Regions from separate parts of the Psychrobacillus sp. AK 1817 genome, predicted to be linked through region 1. Evidence: predicted binding sites of a transcription regulator. Region 1 holds the regulator's gene; the other holds the start of a gene.
The links. Region 1 encodes NrdR, which represses ribonucleotide reductase genes. Its sites were predicted from a motif close to AACACNATATATNGTGTT; they were not measured.
Positions count from the first base shown of each region.

Region 2: D0S48_RS01110 (vitamin B12-dependent ribonucleotide reductase) is a predicted target of NrdR. The motif match lies at 6,902-6,919, and genes of this name have one in related genera.

Region 1 is NZ_CP031739.1:3,971,516-3,983,362, reverse strand. It holds gene dnaI (primosomal protein DnaI) at 1-734, opposite strand, end outside; gene D0S48_RS19930 (replication initiation and membrane attachment family protein) at 744-2,099, opposite strand; gene nrdR (transcriptional regulator NrdR) at 2,130-2,594, opposite strand; gene speD (adenosylmethionine decarboxylase) at 2,715-3,098, opposite strand; gene D0S48_RS19915 (glyceraldehyde-3-phosphate dehydrogenase) at 3,367-4,371, opposite strand; gene coaE (dephospho-CoA kinase) at 4,493-5,083, opposite strand; gene mutM (bifunctional DNA-formamidopyrimidine glycosylase/DNA-(apurinic or apyrimidinic site) lyase) at 5,097-5,972, opposite strand; gene polA (DNA polymerase I) at 5,985-8,612, opposite strand; gene hflC (protease modulator HflC) at 8,761-9,732, opposite strand; gene hflK (FtsH protease activity modulator HflK) at 9,732-10,721, opposite strand; gene D0S48_RS19885 (hypothetical protein) at 10,924-11,106, opposite strand; gene D0S48_RS19880 (SDR family NAD(P)-dependent oxidoreductase) at 11,331-11,847, opposite strand, start outside.
Region 2 is NZ_CP031739.1:214,301-226,147, forward strand. It holds gene D0S48_RS01080 (suppressor of fused domain protein) at 403-1,062, shown strand; gene D0S48_RS01085 (ABC transporter permease subunit) at 1,194-3,146, shown strand; gene D0S48_RS01090 (alpha/beta fold hydrolase) at 3,101-3,910, shown strand; gene D0S48_RS21220 (ATP-binding protein) at 4,168-4,698, opposite strand; gene D0S48_RS21225 (hypothetical protein) at 4,731-5,429, opposite strand; gene D0S48_RS01100 (rhodanese-like domain-containing protein) at 5,500-5,883, opposite strand; gene D0S48_RS01105 (lipoate--protein ligase family protein) at 5,986-6,822, shown strand; gene D0S48_RS01110 (vitamin B12-dependent ribonucleotide reductase) at 6,981-9,548, shown strand; gene D0S48_RS01115 (hypothetical protein) at 9,718-10,137, shown strand; gene D0S48_RS01120 (M24 family metallopeptidase) at 10,208-11,272, shown strand; gene efp (elongation factor P) at 11,288-11,845, shown strand.

The sequences.
Region 1 (11,847 bases):
ATCTCATCTCTTGTCCAGCTAGACATAGTTTCCGCTCCAATATCGTCAAGCATTAGCACTGGGGCCTTTTTCACAAACTCTACTTTTTCAGGTAGAGACTGATCTTGTATCGCTTGTTTCATTTCTCGCAGAAACTCCGGAACATATACAACGACAGAATGAATATGTCTAGCGGCTAGCTCGTTGGCTAATGCTCCCAATAGATAGGATTTACCAACACCAAACTTACCGTAAATATAGAGTCCTTTAGCTGGCAAGACATTTGTTCTTTCCCATTCGTTCAAGAAGTCTTTAGCAGCCCTTACCGCAACTACCCTACTGTCATCCTGTAAATCTAAACTTGAGAGACTCGCCTCCATCACTTCTTTAGGCATATGAATGCTGTCTATCATAGAGGTTACTTTTTTACGTTCATCCTCTATTACCCCTCGCTTACACCTTACATATTCTACATCTATTAGGTTTCGATCTAACACTAGCTTCGGCTCATAGCCCTTCATAAAGTTCGCACACTGCTCTAGCGAGGGACATTCCTTACAATCATGAGACTGAGATTTATATTCATATAGCTTGCTCAAACTTCGACTTATTACTTGTTTCGAGATATCTTCGGAGTTTTCTTCTATAAATCCTTGTATACCCGGATCCTCCAATACTTCTTGCTGTAATTCGTCCAATCGAGAAGTAAATTCGGGAGTAATCACCCTTTTGAGTGTTTCATTGATCCGCTCCATTTTATTCACCTACCTTTTCTTCATACCTAGTTCTTCTAGTAATTTTTGTCTCTCTGCATCAATATCCTGAATTCCATTTGTTTCTTTTCCTGACTGTTTCAGCTCGTCATCTTTTTTATAAAACCAATCTGGCACCTTTTCTTCCCTAGTAGGTTTTTTCGAATAGGATTTCTGTTTAGAGCCTTCATTTTTCCACTTCATATATTGCTCATGCTCATTTCTTGCGAGCTCCATAGCTTCTTTCGCCGTCTTGATATCCTTACGCATCCAGTGTGATGCAATCTTCTCTGCATAATTCTTTGTTAGTTTCATGTCCGTTCGCAGAAGAACGTATTGTAAGAGGACATTCACTACACCAATTGGCATTTTATAATGTGTGACAAAATAATTGGCTAACTGAACATCTGCAAGTATAGGCTCTTTTCCATTAGCAATATCCTTTAAAACCTTTGCAGGAGCAGTTGTTTCCAAATATTGAATCAACTCTTCCTCTTTCGTTAGCTTTTTCTCTACATTCTGTATTGGTTTCTCTGTTAGCTCTATTTTTTGAAGAACTGGGGCAGTTCGAGAAACTGTTAGCTTATAATACTCGGCACATGCTTTTTTCAATCTAGCATCAGAAAGATTGAGATCATCATCCAATGCCAAAATAACAACCTTTTGCATTTCTATTGGTGATAAATTATACAAAAAAGCCAATTTCGCAATTACTTCTCTTGCTTCCAATGTCATTGCTGACTTGGGCACCAACTGTTCTGATAACCCTTCCTGCAATAAAACAAAGTCAAAATCTTCATAATAGAACGGTACAGAATTATTTCGTTTCTTTGATTGAAATTGCTCTTGCGTTGATATCGAAGTACCCGTTTTTGTTGATGGCTTAAAGACATCAACAAACGTTCTAGAAACATCTGTGAACTCTTCATGCCAGTTAGGCTTTTGTATGTAACGGTTTCTTAGCTGTTTATATGCATTTTCCCCAATTTTATTTAGTAAAAACATAGATAATAAGGGATCCTTTAAAAAGGACTCTGCATCTAAAGGAGCCTCGAGCTCATAATAAAAGGTTCTTCCTTCCTCAGTTGACTTTTGCCAAGTACGAAGCAAGCCTATTGCTTCCAGGGCAATTCTAGCCTGAAAAATTTTACCTAGTGACAAACCTAAGACGTTTAATAAATGATAATGCGTCCATTGTTCGTTATCTTTCATCTCTCCATCAGCCCATAAAGTCAAGTAGAGACTAATACTTTCAGCACCTACTAGCGGCTGATAAAATAACGTCAATAACTGACGATCATAATCAGAAAAAGAATATGGCAAGCGAATCATATATGTATCTGTTGAATGTAGCTCCTTATATAACATCACTTGTTAACCTACTCTCTAATTAATAACTTATAATGAAGGGTTCTTTTTCAATATTTCCTTTAATTCATCGATGAATACATTAATATCCTTGAATTGACGATAAACGGAAGCAAAGCGAACATAGGCAACTTCATCGATTTCAGCAAGCTTGTCCATGACTTTTTCGCCTACCTCCTCTGATTTCACTTCAGAGTTACCAGTTCTTCTTAGCTCCTTCTCAATATAAAACACGATCTCCTCTAATTGGTCAAGTGCAACGGGCCTCTTTTCACATGCACGAATTAATCCACGTAATATTTTTTCACGACTAAATTCTTCTCGTGAGCCATCTTTCTTTACTACAATTAATGGAGTCTCCTCTACTTTTTCAAAAGTCGTGAAGCGGAAACCACAGTCTTCGCACTCTCTCCTTCTTCTAATCGCTTTGTTATCGTCTATAGGTCGTGAATCGACTACTTTAGTGCCATTAAATTGACATGCTGGGCATCTCATAGAACCTCTCCTAAATCTTATCTATAATTTTGTATTCCTATTATAACAATTTTTTCTCATAAAATCGAAAAAGCAGAGGAATAAGTTCCTCTGCTCACTCATTTAGGCATTATGTTTCATTTACGCTTGAACTGTCATGCGTTCTTGAGGTGTCTTAACTGGCCCCATACCACGTGGCATTTCGAGCGTTTCGCGCGTTCCAGCATTAAGAGCATCTGCGATATAGTTAGCTGCGATTGATGGATCTAAATCACCACAAGTATACACATCAATGCTTGCATAACCGTGCTCTGGAAAGCTGTGAATCGTTAAATGCGATTCGGAAATAATAACGACTCCACTTACACCTTGTGGCGCAAATTTGTGAAAAGCAACTTCTCTTACCTCTGCACCAGATTTTAGTGCAGCATCAACAAATGTTTGCTCGATAAATTGCATATCGTTAAGTTTGTCGAAATCGCACTCCCATAGTTCTGCAATAATGTGACGTCCCATTGTCTCCAATGTCCGTTTCCCCCTTTGATTAGTTTTATTTTTAACATCAAAGTTGACTACCACGGGGGAAAGTTAGTCCAAAGAGGTCCTAACCCTTTAAGTAGTCCATGTACTAGAAGTACACGATTCCCATTATAAAACAGTTTTTTTAATAATGCAATATAAAAAATCCTCTTTCTACTAATTCTAGAAAGAGGATGGAAATATGTTATTAACAGGAGATAAAAATTATTAATACGCAAAGAATAGCTAAAATTAGCTGTCTAGAAATTGACGATTAAAGACCACTTGCTACTTTTTTAGTAAGGTCAACTACTCTTGCAGAATAGCCCCATTCATTATCGTACCAAGCTAGAACTTTAATTTTTGTTTTGCCAATTACCATAGTCGTCAAACCATCTACCGTACTAGAATTAGTAGTTGTATTGAAATCAATGGAAACTAACGGCTCATGAGTTATTCCTAAAATACCCTTCATAGAACCTTCAGCTGCTTTTTCGAAGGCAGCATTTACTTCTTCAGCTGTCACTTCTTTTTGAACATCCACAACTAAATCAACTAAAGAAACATTAGGAGTAGGTACACGCAAAGCCATTCCATGAATCTTCCCTTCTAGCTCTGGTAGAACCAATGAAAGTGCTTTCGCAGCACCGGTCGATGTTGGAATAATCGATTGTCCACATGAGCGTGCGCGTCTTAAGTCTTTATGTGGGTTGTCTAAATTATTTTGGTCATTTGTATATGCATGAACCGTAGTCATTAAACCATTTTCAATTACAAATGCATCATTCAATACTTTGACAACGGGCGCTAAGCAGTTTGTTGTACAGCTTGCATTTGAAATGATTTGGTGATTTTTCACATCTAACTTATCGTCGTTTACACCAATAACAATCGTTGCATCTTCATTTTTGGCAGGTGCTGTAATTACAACTTTCTTCGCTCCTGCTTTCAAGTGACCAGATGCTTTTTCACCATCATTAAATTTTCCTGTGGATTCAATAACGATATCCACGTTCAATTCTTTCCATGGTAACTTTTCAGGCTCACGTTCATTTACGATTTGTACTTTTTTACCGTTAACGATTAAAGCATTTTCGCCTATTTCAATTTTTCCAGTGAAAGTGCCATGCGTAGAATCATATCTAATTAAATGAGCTAAAGTTTCTAATGGGTATCTCGCATTGATAGCTACTACATTTAAATCCTCTTGTACGATTGCTTGGCGAAATACCATTCTCCCGATTCGTCCAAAACCATTGATTGCAATTGAAGCTGACATATAATAAGTCCTCCCGTAACGTGTGATACTTTTTGTTTTATAATCATGCATTAGTATAACACATTTTTAGAATTATGTAGCCTTAAAATAGCCCATTTTAAAATTCATTATTTTCAAATAATTATTTTTTCCAAGATTTTAAAATTTTTTCTAATTGCTCCTGAGTAGACTCTAAAGTACCATTATTATAAATAACAGCATCTGCACCCTTTTCCTTTATAGAGAGCGGCAGCTGTGATTGGATTCTTGCCTTTGCTTCCTCCATAGAATAATTGTTTCTTGACATTAGCCTATTCAATTGCGTTTCTTCTGATACAGTTACAACAATAATCTTATCGACATAGGATTGTAGTCTACTTTCAAACAGTAAGGGAATATCCATAATAATAGTTGGGTAACCCGCTTCCAAAAGCTCTTCCTTTTGCCTCATCATCTCAGCTCGAATAGCTGGGTGCATTATGTCATTTAGCTGCTTTCTTTTAGCGGGCGAGGAAAAAATGATTTCTCCAAGTTTTGGACGATTTAGATCTCCATCTGAAGTTAGTATATCTTCCCCAAACACATTTATAATCGCTTGTAGGGTTTCGGTCCCTTTTTCAACTACGACTCTTGCTACAAGATCAGCATCAATAATTGGATAATTCATTTCCTTTAACATATTTGATACAGTACTTTTACCGCTAGCAATACTTCCTGTTAAACCAATAATCATGATGAATCCTCCGTTATTTTTGGCACGAACCACAATAGGTAGATGTTCGACCGGCAATTGTTTTCTGCTTGGTTGGTTTCCCACAGATTGGGCAATTTTTTTTGCTATACATTTGTAGTCTATGTTGCATTGTTCCTGCTCCCCCATTTATAGAGCGATAATCCGAGATGGTACTTCCCCCATTTTCAATACTGTCTAATAGCACGGCGACAATTTCATGGAACAATTGAATTTTTCTTTCCTTGCTAATTCTTTTTACTTTTCGAGCAGGATGAATTCTAAGATTAAATAACGCCTCTGTTGCATATATATTGCCACAACCTGAGACTACATGGCCATCCATGATGAATTCTTTAATCGGTTTATTTTCGTATCGTGGGAGAAGGCTCATATTTAGGTAATGGTCTAGCGCTCCTTTGTTAAAAGGTTCAGGAGCCATTAGCAGTAACGGCGGATAATCTGCTTCGGTTTCTAACAGACGCAGTTCACCAAACCGACGTATATCGGCATATACAAGCATATCATCCTCATCAAAATGAAGCGTAACATGACTATGCTTCTTAAACTTTTCCTCCATGATGTCATCAAGACTTCGTACATAGAACCAAGCACCTGACATGCCAAGATGGGAGACAAGCAAAAATGATTCTCCGTCTTGATTTTTTAAATGAAAGTAAATATATTTAGAGCGGCGTTCTATTCGAACAATCGCCATTCCGGGAAGAGCAGACTGGAAAGATTCCACGTCTGCCCCCTTAATGATTGCTTCCTTCCCATTTTCCTTTGAATGAATAATAGTAGGGGAAACATCTACTGATTTAATCAATTTTCCCGTAACAACTGGCTGAAGTCCTCGAACTACCCCTTCAACCTCTGGTAATTCCGGCATACTTAAAACTCCTTACTTTGTATCGTACCAAGATGATCCATATGCATATTCAACTTTTAAAGGCACATTTAATTTAATCGCTGATTCCATTACTTCCGGGACAATTTTTTCTAATAGAGCAATCTCCTCTGGAGGAGCCTCAAAGATTAGTTCATCATGCACTTGCAGGAGCATTTTTGTTTGCATATTTTCTTTTTCTAATCGTTCAGCCATATCAATCATTGCTTTTTTAATGATATCGGCTGCACTTCCTTGGATAGGCGTATTCATCGCCGTACGCTCTGCAAAGCTTCTCAAGTTAAAATTAGAGCTTGTAATCTCAGGTAGATATCTTCTTCTATTTAAAATAGTAGTAACAAAACCTTTTTGTTTCGCTGTTTGTATACTTTCATCCATATATTCTTTCACGCCTGGAAAGCTTTTTAAATACTTGTCGATAAAAACAGCCGCTTCTTTGCGTGTAATATCTAGGCTTTGAGAAAGACCATAGTCACTAATTCCATAAACAATTCCAAAATTTACAGCCTTCGCAGCACGGCGCATATTCGAGTCAACCTCGTCTGCACCTACATGAAACACATCCATAGCAGTTTTAGTATGAATATCCATATTATTGTTAAATGCTTCGATTAGATTATCATCCTCCGACATATGAGCAAGTACACGTAACTCGATTTGGGAATAGTCAGCTGCAAACATCACCCATTCTGGGTTAGATGGAACAAACGCTTTACGAATCTTTCTTCCTTCCTCGATACGGATAGGTATATTCTGTAAGTTAGGATTAACAGAGCTCAAACGTCCTGTTGTAGTAAGCGCCTGCTGATATCTTGTGTGGATTTTCCCATCATCAGTGTGGATCTCTTTTAGGAGACCTTCGATATAGGTTGAATTTAACTTTCCTAACTGACGGTATTGTAGAATTTGCTCTATGATTTCATGCTCATTTGCAAGCTTCTCTAATACATCGGCTGCTGTAGAATAACCTGTCTTAGTTTTCTTAATTGGCGGTAGTCCTAGTTTTTCAAAAAGAATCACTCCAAGCTGCTTAGGAGAATTGATATTAAATGCTTCCCCTGCTAGGGCATGAATGTCCTTTTCAATTTGTTGTAGCTTGATCTCTAAATCATGACCCATTTCTACAAGAACTTGCTTATCTACCTTTACTCCATCCGATTCCATCGTTCCTAAAATAGAAGCAAGTGGCAATTCCAATTCCTTATATAGCTTAAATTGTTCATTTTCTTTTAATTTCTTTTCTAAAATAGGCTTTAAATGCCAAATAGCCAAAGCCTTCCTAGTAGCATGCTCTGCCAGTTTCTCTTGCTCTGGAACAGATTTTTTTGCTCCCTTTCCATATATCTGCTCGTTGCTTAATACATTATAATAACCATACTCTTTTCCAATAGATGCAACATCGTCTGCAGATAATGAGGCATTATCAATATATGCTGCCAGCGTTAGGTCAAACTCTACTCCGGAAATGCTAACTCCATGCTTTCTACTTACCGCTTGTGTCGCCTTGGAGTCCACTACATATTTTGTCTTCGACTCATCCTCAAGCCATGTACAAAATTCTTTTGAATGAAAAGCAGCTTCCCCTGGAACAAAATAGGATTGCTCTCCATCGGATAAAGCGATTCCTAATAAATCCGCTGTATGGTATTGTTCATCATATAATTCTAAGTGAAGAGACATTTCATCCTTTAATAAAGTGAAATCTATTTCCTTTACTATTTCAAATTTCGTTTCAGTAGTAGATTGCTCTTCCTCCACATATTCCGTTTTTTCTAATAAAGTTTTAAAGGATAGTTCCTTCCATATAGAGATCACTTCATCCATGTTAGGTCCGCTATAAGTGATATCTTCAAGTGAAACTTCAATAGGAGCATTTGTTTCAATGGTAGCGAGCACCTTACTCATCTTCGCCTGTTCTTCATTAGCGACAAGCTTCTCTTTTAGCTTAGCACCGCTAACAGAGTCAAGTGCCTTATATAGATTTTCGACAGAGCCATGCTCCTTTAATAGTTTAATCGCTGTTTTTTCTCCTACACCTGGAACTCCTGGGATATTATCGGAAGCATCTCCCATCAATCCCTTCATATCAATGATTTGAAGCGGGGTTAGTCCGTATTTTCCCTGAACATGCTCCGGTGTATATTTCTCTATATCTGTTATTCCTTTTCTTGTAATGTAAACAGTCGTGGAGTCTGTAGCTAGCTGAGTTAAATCTTTGTCCCCTGACACAATGACTACTTGCTGACCCTTAGTCTCCGCCTGGCGGCTAAGCGTTCCTATAATATCGTCTGCCTCATACATTTCCAACTCATAGCGTTTAATACCATAAGCATCGATTAGCTTGCGTAAATACGGGAATTGCTCAGAAAGCTCTGGTGGAGTTTTCTGTCTGCCACCCTTGTATTCTCCAAATGTAGAATGTCTGAAGGTTGTTTTCCCAGCATCAAATGCCACAAGCATATGCGTTGGTTTTTCCTCGTCCATTATTTTTTGGAGCATCATCGTAAAGCCATACACGGCGTTCGTATGTATTCCATGTTCATTTGTTAATAAAGGAAGAGCAAAGAATGCGCGATAAGCCAAACTATTCCCATCTAATAATAGAATTTTTTCAGAAGACATGAATAAATTCACTCCTTGGTTTATATTGTTTTACATTAGCTTCTACACATTATTAAAAGTGTATTTTTGTATTAATACATTTTGCTAAAAATAAAATCGTCATTCCCTATATCTTACCATGACAGTAAGGGGAATGACGATTCATATACTATTCTAAGTATCCTGAAAGGATATTAGCATAAGGTGAATCTGATGGAATAATAATCATTGTATCTTCACCAATGGTTTTCTTATAGGATTCTAATGTTCTGTATAACGAATAGAATTCAGGATCTTTAGAAAAGCTCGAGTTATAAATTCTCGCTGCCTCCGCATCACCTTCTGCTACAAGAAGTGCAGCTTCTTTTTTTGCAGCAGCCTGCATTTGAATAACTTTACTATCCGTTTCTGCTTCAATTCTCCTCTTGTCAGCATCACCAGTAGATAAAAACTTTTGAGCAACACTTTCACGATCGGAAATCATTTCGTTATAAACAGATTGCTCATTCTCTTCTGGCAAGTCTGTTCGTTTAATACGCACATCTACTACTTCAATACCATATTTATCTTTTGCTAGAAGTTCATTAACTTCTTGTGTTATTTGATCGTTAAGGCTTCCTCGAGATGAGTTTTCATCATTAATGATTTCGTTATAATTTAATTGACCAAGCTCTGAACGAACGACAGAATAGATGAATTCTTCCATACGTGAGCTTGCATTAACAATATTCCCTGCATTAGAAATCATATCTTTAGGATTAACTACTCTCCAAATTGCATAATTATCAATAATTATTCGACGTTTATCCATTGTATTTATTTCTGCCTCAGACAGATTATGATTCATTTGATATTTTGGAATGGTCGTTACACTTTGGACAAATGGGATTTTCATATGCAATCCTGGTGAATCCTTAATGCTTTTAATCTCACCAAACTGACGAATAACCTTATATTCCCCTTCTTTCACTACATAAATATTAGCAAGGGCAATTACTGCTATTACAAAGACTACTAAGATAGTAATAAAAGACTTAGTATGCTTTTTAAAATCGATTGGTGTCTTTTCTTTCTTTGGTTTATTCGGAACAGTCTTAAACTTAGATTCTAAATTTGCAAAAGGGTTGTTGTTATCTGACATTATTGTCCACTCCCTTCTTCTGTCTTCGATTCATTTGTTGTGGTAGCTGCAGGTGCATTTTGTTTAGTAGATTCTAGCGGTTGTAATGGTAAGTATTTCATCGTTCCACCATCATCATTCATAATATAAATTTTCGCGCCCGGTAAAACGGAATCTAATGTCTCCATTACTAATCGCTGTCTTGTTATCTCTTTGTTATTTTGATATTCAGCATAAAGCTTATCAAATAAGGCTACATCCCCTAAGGCCTGTTCTTTACGGGCTGTTTGGTAACCACGTGCTTCAGAGATAATTGCATCTACTTCTCCCTCTGCTACACTTATTTTCTCATTTTCATATTTTTCTGCTTGGTTTACCTTTGTATTTTTTGTTTCCTCCGCATCCGTTACTGCTGTGAAAGCTGCACGGACCTCTGCATTTGGAAGCTCTACATCTTGTAATTTTACCGTTAAGACAGTAATTCCTATATCATACTTTTTAATCAATGACCCTAGAAGGTCGTTTGTATCTGCTTCTATTTGAGCCTTCCCAGAAGTTAATGCATCATCAATTTTAGAATTCCCTATAACTGATCGAATGGATGCTGAGGTTGCATCATGCAACATTTCTTTTGGATTTTCGGAATTAAATAGGTACGATTTTGGATCGGTAATTTTGTATTGTACTACTAGGTCCGTCAATACGATATTGTCGTCACCTGTTATCATTTTTGTATCCTTGTCATATGAGGTTATTTCCCCACTCTCATCCTGCTTGTATCCAAACTGAAGGCTAAAGGTTTCTTTTGATAACTTTTCTACCTTCTGAATCGGCCAAGGAAGTTTAAATTTCAAACCAGACTCTGTTATTGGCTCACTCGCCTCACCAAACGTAATGACGATCGCCTGTTCTGATTCATCTACTGTATACCAAGAAGTAAATACTGCGGATAAAAGAATAATTCCAACTATAGAAACAGCGATAATGGTCAATAATCTTTTTGTACTCATATCTTTTCCCCTTTCTCTCTATATAATTCTTTTACGGAAAGAAAGGGTAGATGGTTTCAAAAATATAAATATTTAGATTTTTTATGCTACGTTAAAAGTTAAGGTTGATTTAAAAGTGCAATAAAAAATGAGCTGGAAAATGTATCTCCACGCTCATTATATCTTGATACCATTTTTTTACTATAGCACCTCGTTAACGTAACTAAAACGGCAGGCTTTGAAAAAGCGAAATAGTTATAACTAATGCCGATAAAGATCCTGCGGACAGTAAGGTTATCATTTTTCGCCAATTTATCTCTTTTGAAGGTTTTGCAGCCTCTTGGGAAACCGCAATCCATATCACAAAAGAAACTATGGCTACTATGGCAATAACATCTTTAGACATATTTAATACCCCCTTGTATTATTCAGTTAAATGACGCGTTTGTTGAGCACAACTTAAACAAAACTGTTCAACTAACCTGTTGTTTAGCTCAATAAGAAAAAGGGCTTTACTCCCTCTTGATGTAAAGCACACCGTTAGTTTAAGTGCATATTTCACTATCATTCTTTTGTATTAATAATTAAATGATTTTCAACTCTCGCTCTCTATAGACAGAAAGCTGATTATCATTCATACGGCAAAGGTTGAGTTCCATCGACATCGGTAAAGCCATATTTTCTCGCTAGCTCAGCCACCATTATTGTTTCTCCAGAAAACTTAGATACCGTAGTGTCTGATGCCAATGCGACAACCGCACGGCCTACATACGCCGTCGTTTCAGTTGTTCCATCCTCTGGTCCAAAACCCGAGTCTATAACTCTTTCTGTTCTCATCCAACCAGGGCAAACAGCAACGGCTGAAACGTTGTATTCCTTTAATTCCTTTGCCATTCCTACTGTCATTCGATTGATAGCATTCATAGCTAAATCGTAATATAAATTACTTGAGATTTTGTCTTTGATAAAAAATGTGATATTTACAATTAACCCTTTATGGTGTTGGGCCATCAGAGGTACAGCATATCGAGTAGTCAGCAAATAAGCTTGCGGTCCAGCAACCATCATAGCATCCCAATGCTCCAGTGGTCGTTCCCAAAAATGCCGCCCATCTCCTGATGGTAGAGAACTTTCGGACCCACCAAAT
Region 2 (11,847 bases), 340 kb from region 1:
ATATCATTGATGATTACTATTAAAGTACAAAAAATCTATTGTAACAATTCTATCGTTGTTTTTTTTTTTTTGATGCTTTTTGTTTCATAATCGAGAAGAAGCAAGGTCACAACGTATTGGTCTTATTGATACGTTCTTTTTATTTCTCCAAGTGGTTTTAGTTTGTTGAACGGTCATAAATTTTTCTATCCGGTCATAAAACCTCTCTGAACGGTCATAAAAAAATCTATCCGGTCATAAATCACTTTTCCACGCAATTTCCATATTGAAATCTGCCAAATCTGAAACTTAATGGTCCCATTTCTCGTAGAATTAATAACTTATTCACCCATTTAGGGAGTGAAACATTTATTTTATACAGATAGCTTTTAATATAATTACAGATGAGAGGATGGATGTACTATGAATTTAGAAGAATATAAAAAGCGAGCAGCAAAACAAGAGGATTGGTCACCGGGTTGGGATGCAATAGATGTAGTCTTTGATCAGCTTTATCCAAATCAGGAGCCAGCTCATTTTGGAACTAATCTACATTCTAGGGTTATGTTTGGCGGAGATGAATATATTGACGGGTATAGTATTTATCAATCTCCTAATGGATATAAGCATATTGTGACTTATGGAATGACCGAGTTATACGTGGACGAACAAGCAGTTGGTGGTGAATGGAGTGGTTGGGGATATGAAATGACTATTAAGCTGTCGGAGGAAGAGACAGAAGACTGTTTATGGGCAATATCTATGCTTTCTAATCTCGCTAGGTATACCAATACACAGAAAAGACCGTTTGAACCTTTACAGTATGTAGCAGGTAATGGAGGTTCTCTGCATATTGGAGTAGAATCTGCAATTACAGCTCTGCTTATTGTGGAAGACACAGAGATTCTAGGTATAGATAGCATTCATGGAAGAGTAGATTTTATACAGTTGGTAGGAATCACGCAAAGAGAATTAGATATGTTAATAAAGGATCCAACAAATGCAGAAATTTTAGTCGAAAAAATGAAGAAAGAAAATCCTAATTTAGTTACAGATATGAATAGGAACAAGTCATATATATAATAGCTATGTATCTTACTAACAATGTAAAAAAATCCACATAAAATCTAAATTTTAACATTTTTGAAACTTTTAGCTAAAAATTACGTATAACCCTTTAGAACATTAAAAGAGACTTTTCTAGGGGGGAAAATATGCGTAAATGTTTCAATTTATTAGGAAAGTTTCTTTTAGGAGTTTTGGGCATTGTTTTAATTAGTAGTGTCCCTGTTGTTTTGTTTCAAATAGGTAGCATATTCGATTTTTCTTTATATTTTCATACAGTGCTAGAGGTGAGCAAAAGTTTAGTTTTACCATCTCAATGGTCTCTTAGTTATTTTGTTATTGAAACAGGTGAATCTATTCCTATAAGCTTAGGTAATTATTTTAAAGGGCCATATTTGTATTCTATGACTATTTTGATTGCCTCGTTGGTTTTTTCTATGTTTGTTTCCTTTATTTTGGCTATTCTCACAACTATTTCAAAAGGGCCAATTCAAAAAGTCTTATTAAAATTAGCAAACTTACTTACTGCTGTACCCGATTTCGCTTATATATTTCTTATCCAAATAGCAGTAGTCCAGATATATAAAATGTCTGGTTATCGCATTCTTTCCTTTTATAGCTTAGGAGGAGAAGTTATTTATGCTGCGCCAGTTATTTGTCTTTCAGTAATTCCGACCATTCTTTTTTATAAATTATTTGTCCTTTTATTTAATCAAGAGATGGGAGAGCCATATGTAGAGCTTGCTAGATCGAAGGGTCTATCCAAGCTAGAGGTTCTGCTTAGGCATTGTACCTCTAACGTCTTACAAAGTGTCTTTTTTCAATCAAAGTCAATTGTCTGGCTTACTCTGTCTTCCTTATTTATCATAGAGTATCTTTTTGGGATTCCGGGGATTCTGCATTATTTAAGAAATGATTTCACTCCAAAGGGCATTGCGTACATACTTCTATCTATATTTATACCATTTTTTCTTTTTTATTCGATTGGAGAAAATACGGTTAAGAAGGGTCAGCGAGAAAAAAGTGTTCTTTTCGAAGGGTTGCGAGTTTCATTCATGGATTCCCACCAGTGGAAGAATCTTTTTCGTTTTAAAACTAAAAAAAGGGTGAGTATATTCGCTCTCCTCACTCAGTATGTGAATATAACAATTCCATTAATGATTGTTTTTTGCCTGCTAAGTGTAAGTGTAGCATATTATTTTTTCTATGATGACCATGTGGAACAGATAAATTTTTTATATGACGAGAACGGATCTCTAATCGGGAGGTCGCCACTGCCTCCATCTAGTAGTGTTCTTTTAGGCACGGATCCACATGGATATTCCATTTTCCAACAACTACTTGTTGGAACAAAATATACTATTATGTTAACTCTTCTAGTCGCTACTGTTAGAGTGTTTGGAGGATATGTATTTGGTTTTGTTTATGCTTTCTATTTAAAAGCTAAATGGAGAAAAGTCATTAATAGTATAGCTGACGGGATGCACTTTTTACCTTTAACATTATTAATGTATATTTTGCTTCTACCGATTTTAATCGCCTATTCTGGTGAATGGCAAACAACACTGTGGGAAAGATTGTTTATCCAAGTTTTTATCATGTCTGTGCTAGTGCTTCCGATTACTACTAGTCTTATTGGCAACGAAATGAATGAGGCGATTAAAAAAGAATATGTACAAAACTCTGCTGTAATGGGAGGGTCTTTAATATGGATTGTACTAAAGCATATTAATCCACAAATAGGTAGGAAACTTTGGTTATATTGGGCCCAGCACATAGTGCAAGTACTTCAAACACTCGTACATTTAGGTGTTTTATCCATTTTTGTTGGTGGAGCAATTAACTTTCTTGATAGCCCTAGACTATCACGAGAAATTTACGAATTGTCAGGAATGATTTCCATATCGAAGGAAGTATTTCTAACAAAACAATTGTGGCTCATAATACCTCCGTTAGCTATATTTATGTTACTTATTTTTTGTTTTCAGAAGATAGCAGATGGCATCTCAGATAAACAATTACAGTCTGGAGGACAAAAGAAAAGGCGGGAAATAAAATGGTCCTATATTACAAGGAATTTGGCCAAGAAAACGACGAAATAATCCTATTTCTACATGGTGGAGGAGTAGCAGGGTGGATGTGGGATAAGCAGGTTCAGTACTTTAAAGAAAACTATCATTGTATTGTACCAGATCTTCCTGGTCATGGCCAAGATAATGAGAGCGAATTTGTCTCTATTGAGGATTGCGCTTTTCAACTCATACATTTACTTCAGGAACAGCATGAAGATAAGAAGAAAATTGTTGTTGGTTTTTCGTTAGGAGCACAAATAGCTATTCAAATGCTATGTATTAACAAAAATTTAATAAACTGTGCAATGATTAATAGTGCACTCGTAAGAAAGATACCGCTTGGAAAGCAAATGGTTAAACCTTCGTTAAAGTTAACTTATCCGTTCATAAAGAGTAGATCCTTTTCTAAGCTCCAAGCAAAGACATTGTATATAGGAGAAGATAGATTTGAACAATACTTCAAAGAGAGCAACCAAATGTCTTTAAACACCCTTACAAGAGTTCTTGAGGAGAATATGTCCTTTCATATTCCATTCGAATATTCTAATGTAAAAACTAGGCTATTTATAACTGTAGGAGATAAAGAAAAAAAAGTGATGAAAAATTCGGCGGGAGACCTATTGAACAAACATGATTGTGCAAATGCGATTACTATTAGTGGTATAGGCCATGGAATTCCATTAGCAGCTCCAGAATTTTTCAATGATATATTAGAAAATTGGTTGAAGGGAGGGAATGTACTTACAAACACGGAGGAAATAAAGAGAAGTGGGAGTACTCCAGAGATAAACTGAAGTAATATTCGTCTATCGATTAGATAGTCTCTCGTTTAATTACTAGAGATGGAGCGGGAGGTAATATCTCCATTCTGCGCATATAATAGGACGATTTTAACTATGATGTCTCTCTCATAAACTATATGTCCTTCTATATAGAAGAAACTCAATATTTTTTCAAGTTGAAATATAATATTCATACATTTATTATGTATAAAAAGTTATATAAATAAAGTAAACACTCCTACTAAAATCCAGGAGTGTTTATGCAGAAATTAGAAGCCAATAGAATGATCGTCCTCTTCCCAGTCATTTTTAAGAGTACGTTTGTTTTGTTGAATTAGTTCGTTAATACGTTTTTCGTATCCAAGCTCCCCATCGTAATGCCAATTCAATGCAATGGACATGTACAATTCGTTTAATTGGGAAACAGATAAGCCCTTTGAACGTTTAGCTATATCTGTCAATACTTCCTCAGTAAAAATCTTCTTTTTATCTACCTTTCGTAAGTAATTTTCTCTTACCTTTTGCGGGGGTGAAGGAATTTCATAGGCACGATCAAATCTTCCAGCTCGGTTAATAAGTGCAGGATCAATCTTTTGAGGGTAGTTAGTGGTTCCAATGATAAATAGCCCTTCGCGAGATTGTGTTCCGTCTAGCGTGTTTAAAAAGACGGAGCGTGTATACTCAGGCATCGAGTCAATATCCTCTATTACAAGAATAGCTGGTGCTAATCTTGTAACTATCCCAAAAACCTCTTGGATTGAATGGCTTCCTGTGAATTCAGTGATTTGCCAATACACCACCGGAGCCTTTGTAGATCCTGTTATAGATTTAACTAATGTTGTTTTTCCATTGCCGGGGGAACATAAAGTAAGATACCCCTTTTGTATGGAAGACCGTATTCCTTGAAAAAATGACCGTCCTCATTAAAAAATTCATCGATAGAACGAAAAATATCTTGTTTAATATGGTTCTCGAGTAAAACTTCCTCTCTTTGAACGGCAGCTTGCTCCCCATATTTTCTTCGTTGTACCCCGTGTTCCGTGTCTACCAAATAGGTGACAGATTGCATGAGAAGTTCACGTAGCTTTTCGTTTATTTCTTCTAAAAAGTAAAGGGCACCTTCAGGGGAAGTGGAAAAGAAAAAATATTCAGGCCAAGCATTCCCTCCCGAAAAATTAAAGGCCATCGTTACAGCCACTTGATATTCAGGAAATAAAATAACCGTATTTTCAAAGGTACTGACAATCTCTAGCTTGCTCTCCATCGAAAGTGAAGATTTATTGGCAATTTTACTTAATGGCTTTGCTTCATAAATATTTCCTAAAATTTTGTATTGAATCAGTTCATTTTCCATCATTTCGATTAGACTGTTATCTAATTGAATTATATGATCTCCTATATCCACTAATTGCCAATTGCCCTCATAATTTTCATTTAAGAGCTTAATGACTCTCCGTGTTAAAATAGCAAAATCCTCATAGTTTGGGTGTAACTCTCTAAATTGTTCTTCGTTAGAAAATAATACCTTCATTAGCCAATCCCCCTATGTAAAAGCTCTAAACAAAAAAGGTTCCTCTTGGTAAGAAGAACCTTATGTTATATTATTTGGATTTTATCTTTCCAGTCCAGCTTTTAAAACCACCTTGTAATTGGTTAAGCTGCGTGTAGCCTTTTTTCTTTAAGAACATGGCTGCGCGTCCACTTCTTGCGCCATTTCCGCAATAAAGATATACTGGCTTATCTGGTCGAATTTCTTTGTGACGTTGACGCAATTGAGATGATGGTATATTTCTTGCACCAAGAATATGACCTCCATCAAATTCCTTTGGTTCACGCACATCGATTAACTGAGCTTTTCGATAACCCTCGATGAATTGTTCCTGCGTAAGGTTTGTAACTGTTTTCTTTAGTCGGTATGCTGAAATTCCAGCATAAACTAATAATACGACCAATATTGCTATGATAATATAAAGAGTCTCTAACACGGTCTTTCCCCTTTCTATACTTCCAATATCTATTATAAAAGATTTGCTAGATACAATTCAATCATTTTGGTAAAATGAATAGCGTTGTTAGGGGGGAGAAGTTTGGAAAAAACAAAATGGTACTTTATTGATTCAGGTCCGTGCGCCCCATCTTATAATATGGCGCTTGACGAAGCACTTCTAGACTGGCATAGTGAAGGTTTGATTCCACCTGTGATTCGATTTTACGAATGGAATCCTGCAACTCTATCAATTGGTTATTTTCAATCGGTAGAAAAAGAGATAGATATGGAAGCAGTTCGCAGGCTTGGTTTAGGATTTGTTCGAAGACCAACAGGTGGGCGAGGAGTTCTTCATGAGCATGAACTTACATATAGCGTCATTGTTTCGGAAGACTATCCAGATATGCCAGCAACAGTCACGGAGGCATATCGAGTAATCAGTGAGGGACTGTTGAAAGGATTTCAGAGTCTTGGATTAGAAGCTTACTTTTCTATTCCTAACACTCCTGATAAGCTACAAGCTCTAAAGAATCCTAAAACTGCCGTTTGCTTTGACACACCTAGTTGGTATGAGCTAGTGGTGGAAGGTAAAAAGGTTGCAGGTAGTGCTCAAACTAGACAAAAAGGTGTTATATTACAGCATGGAGCGATACTTTTAGATTTAGACGATGAGAAACTAGTTCAAACTTTTAAATTTTCTACGGATGAAGCACGTGAAAAGGTGAAAAAAAGTATAAATCAAAAAGCTGTCGCTATAAACAAATTATTACAAAAACCGATACCTATAGACATATGCAAGGTTGCTTTTAGGGATGGATTTTCAGAAGCTTTAAATGTTGAATTGGTGCCATTTAGCTTAAATGATAAACAAATTGAATATGTGAAAACGTTGGAAAAACGGCGTTATGCAAATGACGAATGGAATTTAAAAAAATAAAAGTCTTAAAGGCATATGGTCAAAATGAGGAATAGGAATTAATACTTAAAAATTAATTTGCCAGATTAAATCACTTTACACCTCTATATGTAGTACCGTATGATATATAAATCTACTACATCTTGTGTCAATACGAGTTGTAGAAAGGAGGAAAACAATTGGTAACTACTACTAATGAAACTAATATGAAATTAAATGTAAAAGAATTAAATCGAGATATCGCATTATTTCCTCAAGTCCATCCAATAACAGAAGATATGAATCTAACACACAAAGGTGTATCTCGATTGGTAATGATTGACAGATATTCATTCAAGGATACTGAAAAGAAAACGCTAAAAGTAGGAGATTTTGTCGTTTTAACAGTAAAGGAAGACCCTAAGTTTCCTGCTAGAGGTCTCGGTTATATTGTATCTATTAACGAGGAAGATAAAACGGCGGAAGTATTAATCGAAGAAGACTATCGCAGTGCAATAGATGATAGCTCTAAGATAAAATCAGGCATCGTTCGCCGTCCTTTGAGTGTAATTGAAAAACCGTTAGAGGTTTATTATGAACAAATTGCTAAGCGTAATGCAACTGGACTTGCTTCTGTAGAAGAAACGGAAGAAAAGAGAGTTGAATGGTTTGAAAAGTTCTATCAACAATTAGTTTCCCTTAAATTTATACCTGCTGGACGAGTATTATATGGAGCGGGTACAGGAACAGATGTAACTTACTTCAATTGCTATGTTATGCCTTTTGTTGCTGACTCACGTGAAGGAATCAGTGATCACCGTAAACAAGTAATGGAAATCATGAGTCGCGGTGGAGGAGTAGGTACAAATGGTTCTACTCTTCGTCCACGTAATACATTGGCTCGTGGTGTAAACGGTAAATCATCAGGGTCTGTATCTTGGTTAGATGATATTGCTAAACTTACTCACCTAGTAGAACAAGGTGGTTCAAGACGCGGAGCACAAATGATTATGCTTGCGGATTGGCATCCAGATATTGCGGAATTTATCATTTCTAAAATGCAAAATCCACGTATTCTTCGCTTTTTGATCGAGAACACTAAGGATGAAACCATTAAACAACTTGCAAAGGACAAGCTTAAATTTAAGCCTCTTACTGCACAAGAAGAAAATATGTACCAGGGAATTGTTAACTATAAAAACATTCCAGGCTTAGGAGGCTTCAGCGATGAGATTATCCGCGATGCAGAAACAAAACTGCGTGACGGAGGTACTTTCTCAGTTCATAACCCTGAGTTTTTAACTGGAGCAAACATTTCTGTAACTCTTACAGACGATTTCATGAAGGCTGTGGAAGAGGACGGGAACTTCGACCTTCGATTCCCAGCAACAGAATCCTATACAGAAGAAGAAATGACCTTCTATAATGAAAACTGGCACAAAATTGGTGACGTTCGCGAGTGGGAGCGTATGGGCTACAAGGTTCGTACATACCGTACAGTGAAAGCAAAAGAATTATGGAACCTGATCAATATCTGTGCAACTTATTCTGCAGAGCCAGGTGTGTTCTTTATCGATAATGCTAACGAAAAAACGAATGCAACTGCATATGGACAAAAAGTTGTCGCTACAAACCCATGTGGAGAGCAACCACTTGCACCATACTCAGTTTGTAACCTAGCTGCAGTAAACCTAGCGCAATTTGCTAACAAAGATACTAAAACAGTAAATTTTGAAGCATTAAAAGAAACTGTTCGTGTTGGTGTTCGTATGCAAGATAACGTCATCGATGCAACTCCATATTTCTTAGAAGAGAACAAAATTCAAGCTCTAGGAGAAAGACGTGTGGGTCTTGGAGTTATGGGATTAGCAGACCTTTTAATCTATTGCCAAAAAGAGTATGGTTCGGAGGAAGGTAATCTCCTTGTGGACGAAATCTTTAAGACAATTGCTGTAGCTGCTTATGAAACATCTGCGGAACTTGCAAGCGAAAGAGGAAGCTTCCCATTCTTGACTGGAGAGACGGAAGAAGAGACGAACAGACTTCGTAAGGCATTTACGGAAACTGGATTTATGCAAACTATGCCCCAAGAGATTCGTCAAGCAGTGCTTGAAAAAGGAATTCGTAATTCTCATTTATTAACGGTTGCTCCTACTGGCTCTACTGGAACAATGGTTGGAGTATCTACAGGATTAGAGCCTTATTATTCATTCACGTATTACAGAAGTGGCCGTTTAGGTAAGTTTATCGAAGTAAAAGCGGATATCGTACAGGAATATTTGGATGCAAATCCAACTGTAAAAGAAGATGAATTGCCAAACTGGTTTGTTACTGCCATGGAATTACCACCAGAAGCACATGCAGATGTTCAATGTATCATCCAACGTTGGATTGATAGCTCTATATCGAAAACAGTAAATGCACCTCGGGGCTATACTGTAGAACAAGTAGAGGCAGTTTATGAGCGATTGTATAGCGGTGGAGCAAAAGGTGGAACAGTTTACGTAGATGGAAGTCGTGATTCACAGGTATTAACGCTAAAAGCAGAAGAAAACACAGTAGATGATGATGCAGTAAAAGAAGAAAAAGTAATGGAAAAACGTCCGATTGTCTTGATCGATACGATTCAGGATTTACGTTCTACAAACGTAACAATAGGATCTGAAGTTGGAAACACTTGTCCAGTCTGTCGTAAAGGTACGGTAGAGGAAATGGGTGGATGTAACACTTGTACAAATTGCAATGCACAGCTAAAATGTGGACTGTAAATATTATAGAAGAGAGCATATGCAGATTCTGCATATGCTCTTTTTTTACATGTAAAACTACTGCTTTAAAGACTTATTTTTTTATGAATCTTCTATAGGAAATGTTTTTCTTATTTTGTTTAGTAAAACTAGGAAAGGCACAAACTGATTAAAAAGGAGGATGTTGTGCATGAAAAGTTTATCTTTTTTTACGAGCTTAGCAGCTGCTGTTGTAGTTACTGCATTGCTTAAATTTTTACATTTATTTCACTTTGTTAAATGGAATCCAGTAGGTTATTCAAAATCCTTCGAAATGTTCGATGATACAAATGTTTATCTTCGCTGGTTAGTTTTATTTCTAGTTATTTGGGCAATAAGTTTAGTGATTTATTATATAAGTATTTTGACGGCGAAAGTTCCAGTTGCTATTTCCAGTATCATTTTTGGGATTATTCTAGCATTTATCGTAGAGTGGCTGATTAGTGATGCTACAATGATTAAAACGATAAAAAAAACATCCATTCCCTTTATTTGCATCGTCGTTATAGGTGTGCGATTTCTCATGGAGTCAGCCATATTTCATTCCAAGGATCAGCCGATTGGAAAATGAAAATTTACCCACTCCCTTTCCTATGATAAAATAGACAATAGAGTTTATTTTGATAATGAGAAGAGGGCTAATGATGAAATTAGAAAAGCTGCGTTTAGCATTAGAAGAAAGAGGCGTGGATGCATTATTAATCACAAACGGGTACAATCTACGATATCTTACCGACTTTACTGGTACAGCAGGTGTCGCAATTGTATCTAAAAATGATGCAGTGTTTATCACAGATTTCCGTTATACCGAACAGGCTGCTAGTCAAGTGAAGGATTTTCGTATTGTTCAGCATACTAAAACTCTATTAGAGGAAGTCTCTAACCAAGTAACAGAAATGGGTATTAAATCACTAGGCTTTGAAAAAGATGATGTGACATACAGCGTTTATGAATTATATAAGCAAGCTGTTTCATCAGATCTTGTACCTTTGTCGGGAGTGGTTGAAAAAATTCGCTTGATAAAGACGGACGAAGAGATTAGTATAATAAAGGCAGCTTGTCGTATAGCTGATGAGGCATATGAGCATATTGTGACTTACATAAAACCTGGCATGACGGAACTTGAAGTCTCGAATGAACTGGAATTCTTTATGCGTAAACGTGGCGCTACTTCCTCTTCTTTTGATACAATTGTAGCTTCAGGGACACGTTCTGCATTGCCACATGGAGTAGCAACAGACAAAGTAATCGAAGTTGGAGATTTTGTTACATTAGATTTCGGAGCTCTTTATAATGGTTATATCTCTGATACAACCCGTACTCTTGCAGTAGGAGAGCCGAGTGAAAAACTAAAAGAAATTTATCAAGTAGTTTTAGATGCTCAATTATTAGCTCTTGAAAAGGTTAAACCAGGAATGACTGGAAAAGAAGCAGATGCGATCGCACGAGACTATATCGCTTCAAAAGGATACGGGGAAGCATTTGGCCATTCACTTGGTCATGGTATCGGACTAGAAGTTCATGAAGGACCTGGATTATCATTCAGATCGGACATTGTTTTAGAACCAGGCATGGTTATTACAATAGAACCTGGGATTTATCTACCGAACATAGGTGGAGTTCGTATAGAAGACGATGCACTCGTGACTGAGAATGGCCTAGAAAAGCTAACACACTCTACAAAAGAATTATTAATATTATCGTAATTTGGAGGAAATTAAATGATTTCAGTAAATGATTTTAAAACAGGTTTAACAATCGTAGTAGACGGCGTTCTTTACCGTGTTCTAGACTTTCAACACGTAAAGCCGGGAAAAGGTGCTGCATTTGTTCGTTCAAAACTGAGAAACTTACGTAACGGCTCTGTGAATGAAAAAACTTTCCGTGCTGGAGAAAAAGTGGAGAAAGCTCAAATCGATAACAAAAAAATGCAATACCTTTATGCAAGCGGAGATCAACATATCTTCATGGACACGGATTCATACGAGCAATTAGAGCTTAATGAAAACCAAATCGAATATGAATTAAAATTCCTTCGTGAAAACATGGAATTACAAGTAATACAATACCAAGGAGAAACACTTGGTGTAGAATTACCAAAATCAGTGGAACTAGAAGTTATAGAAACTGAGCCAGGAATCAAAGGAGATACTTCTGGTGGTGGTTCAAAAACTGCTAAATTAGAAACAGGTTTAGTTGTTACAGTGCCACTATTTATTAATGTGGGTGATAAACTTATCATTAATACTGATGAAGGCTCATACGTTTCAAGAGCATAATA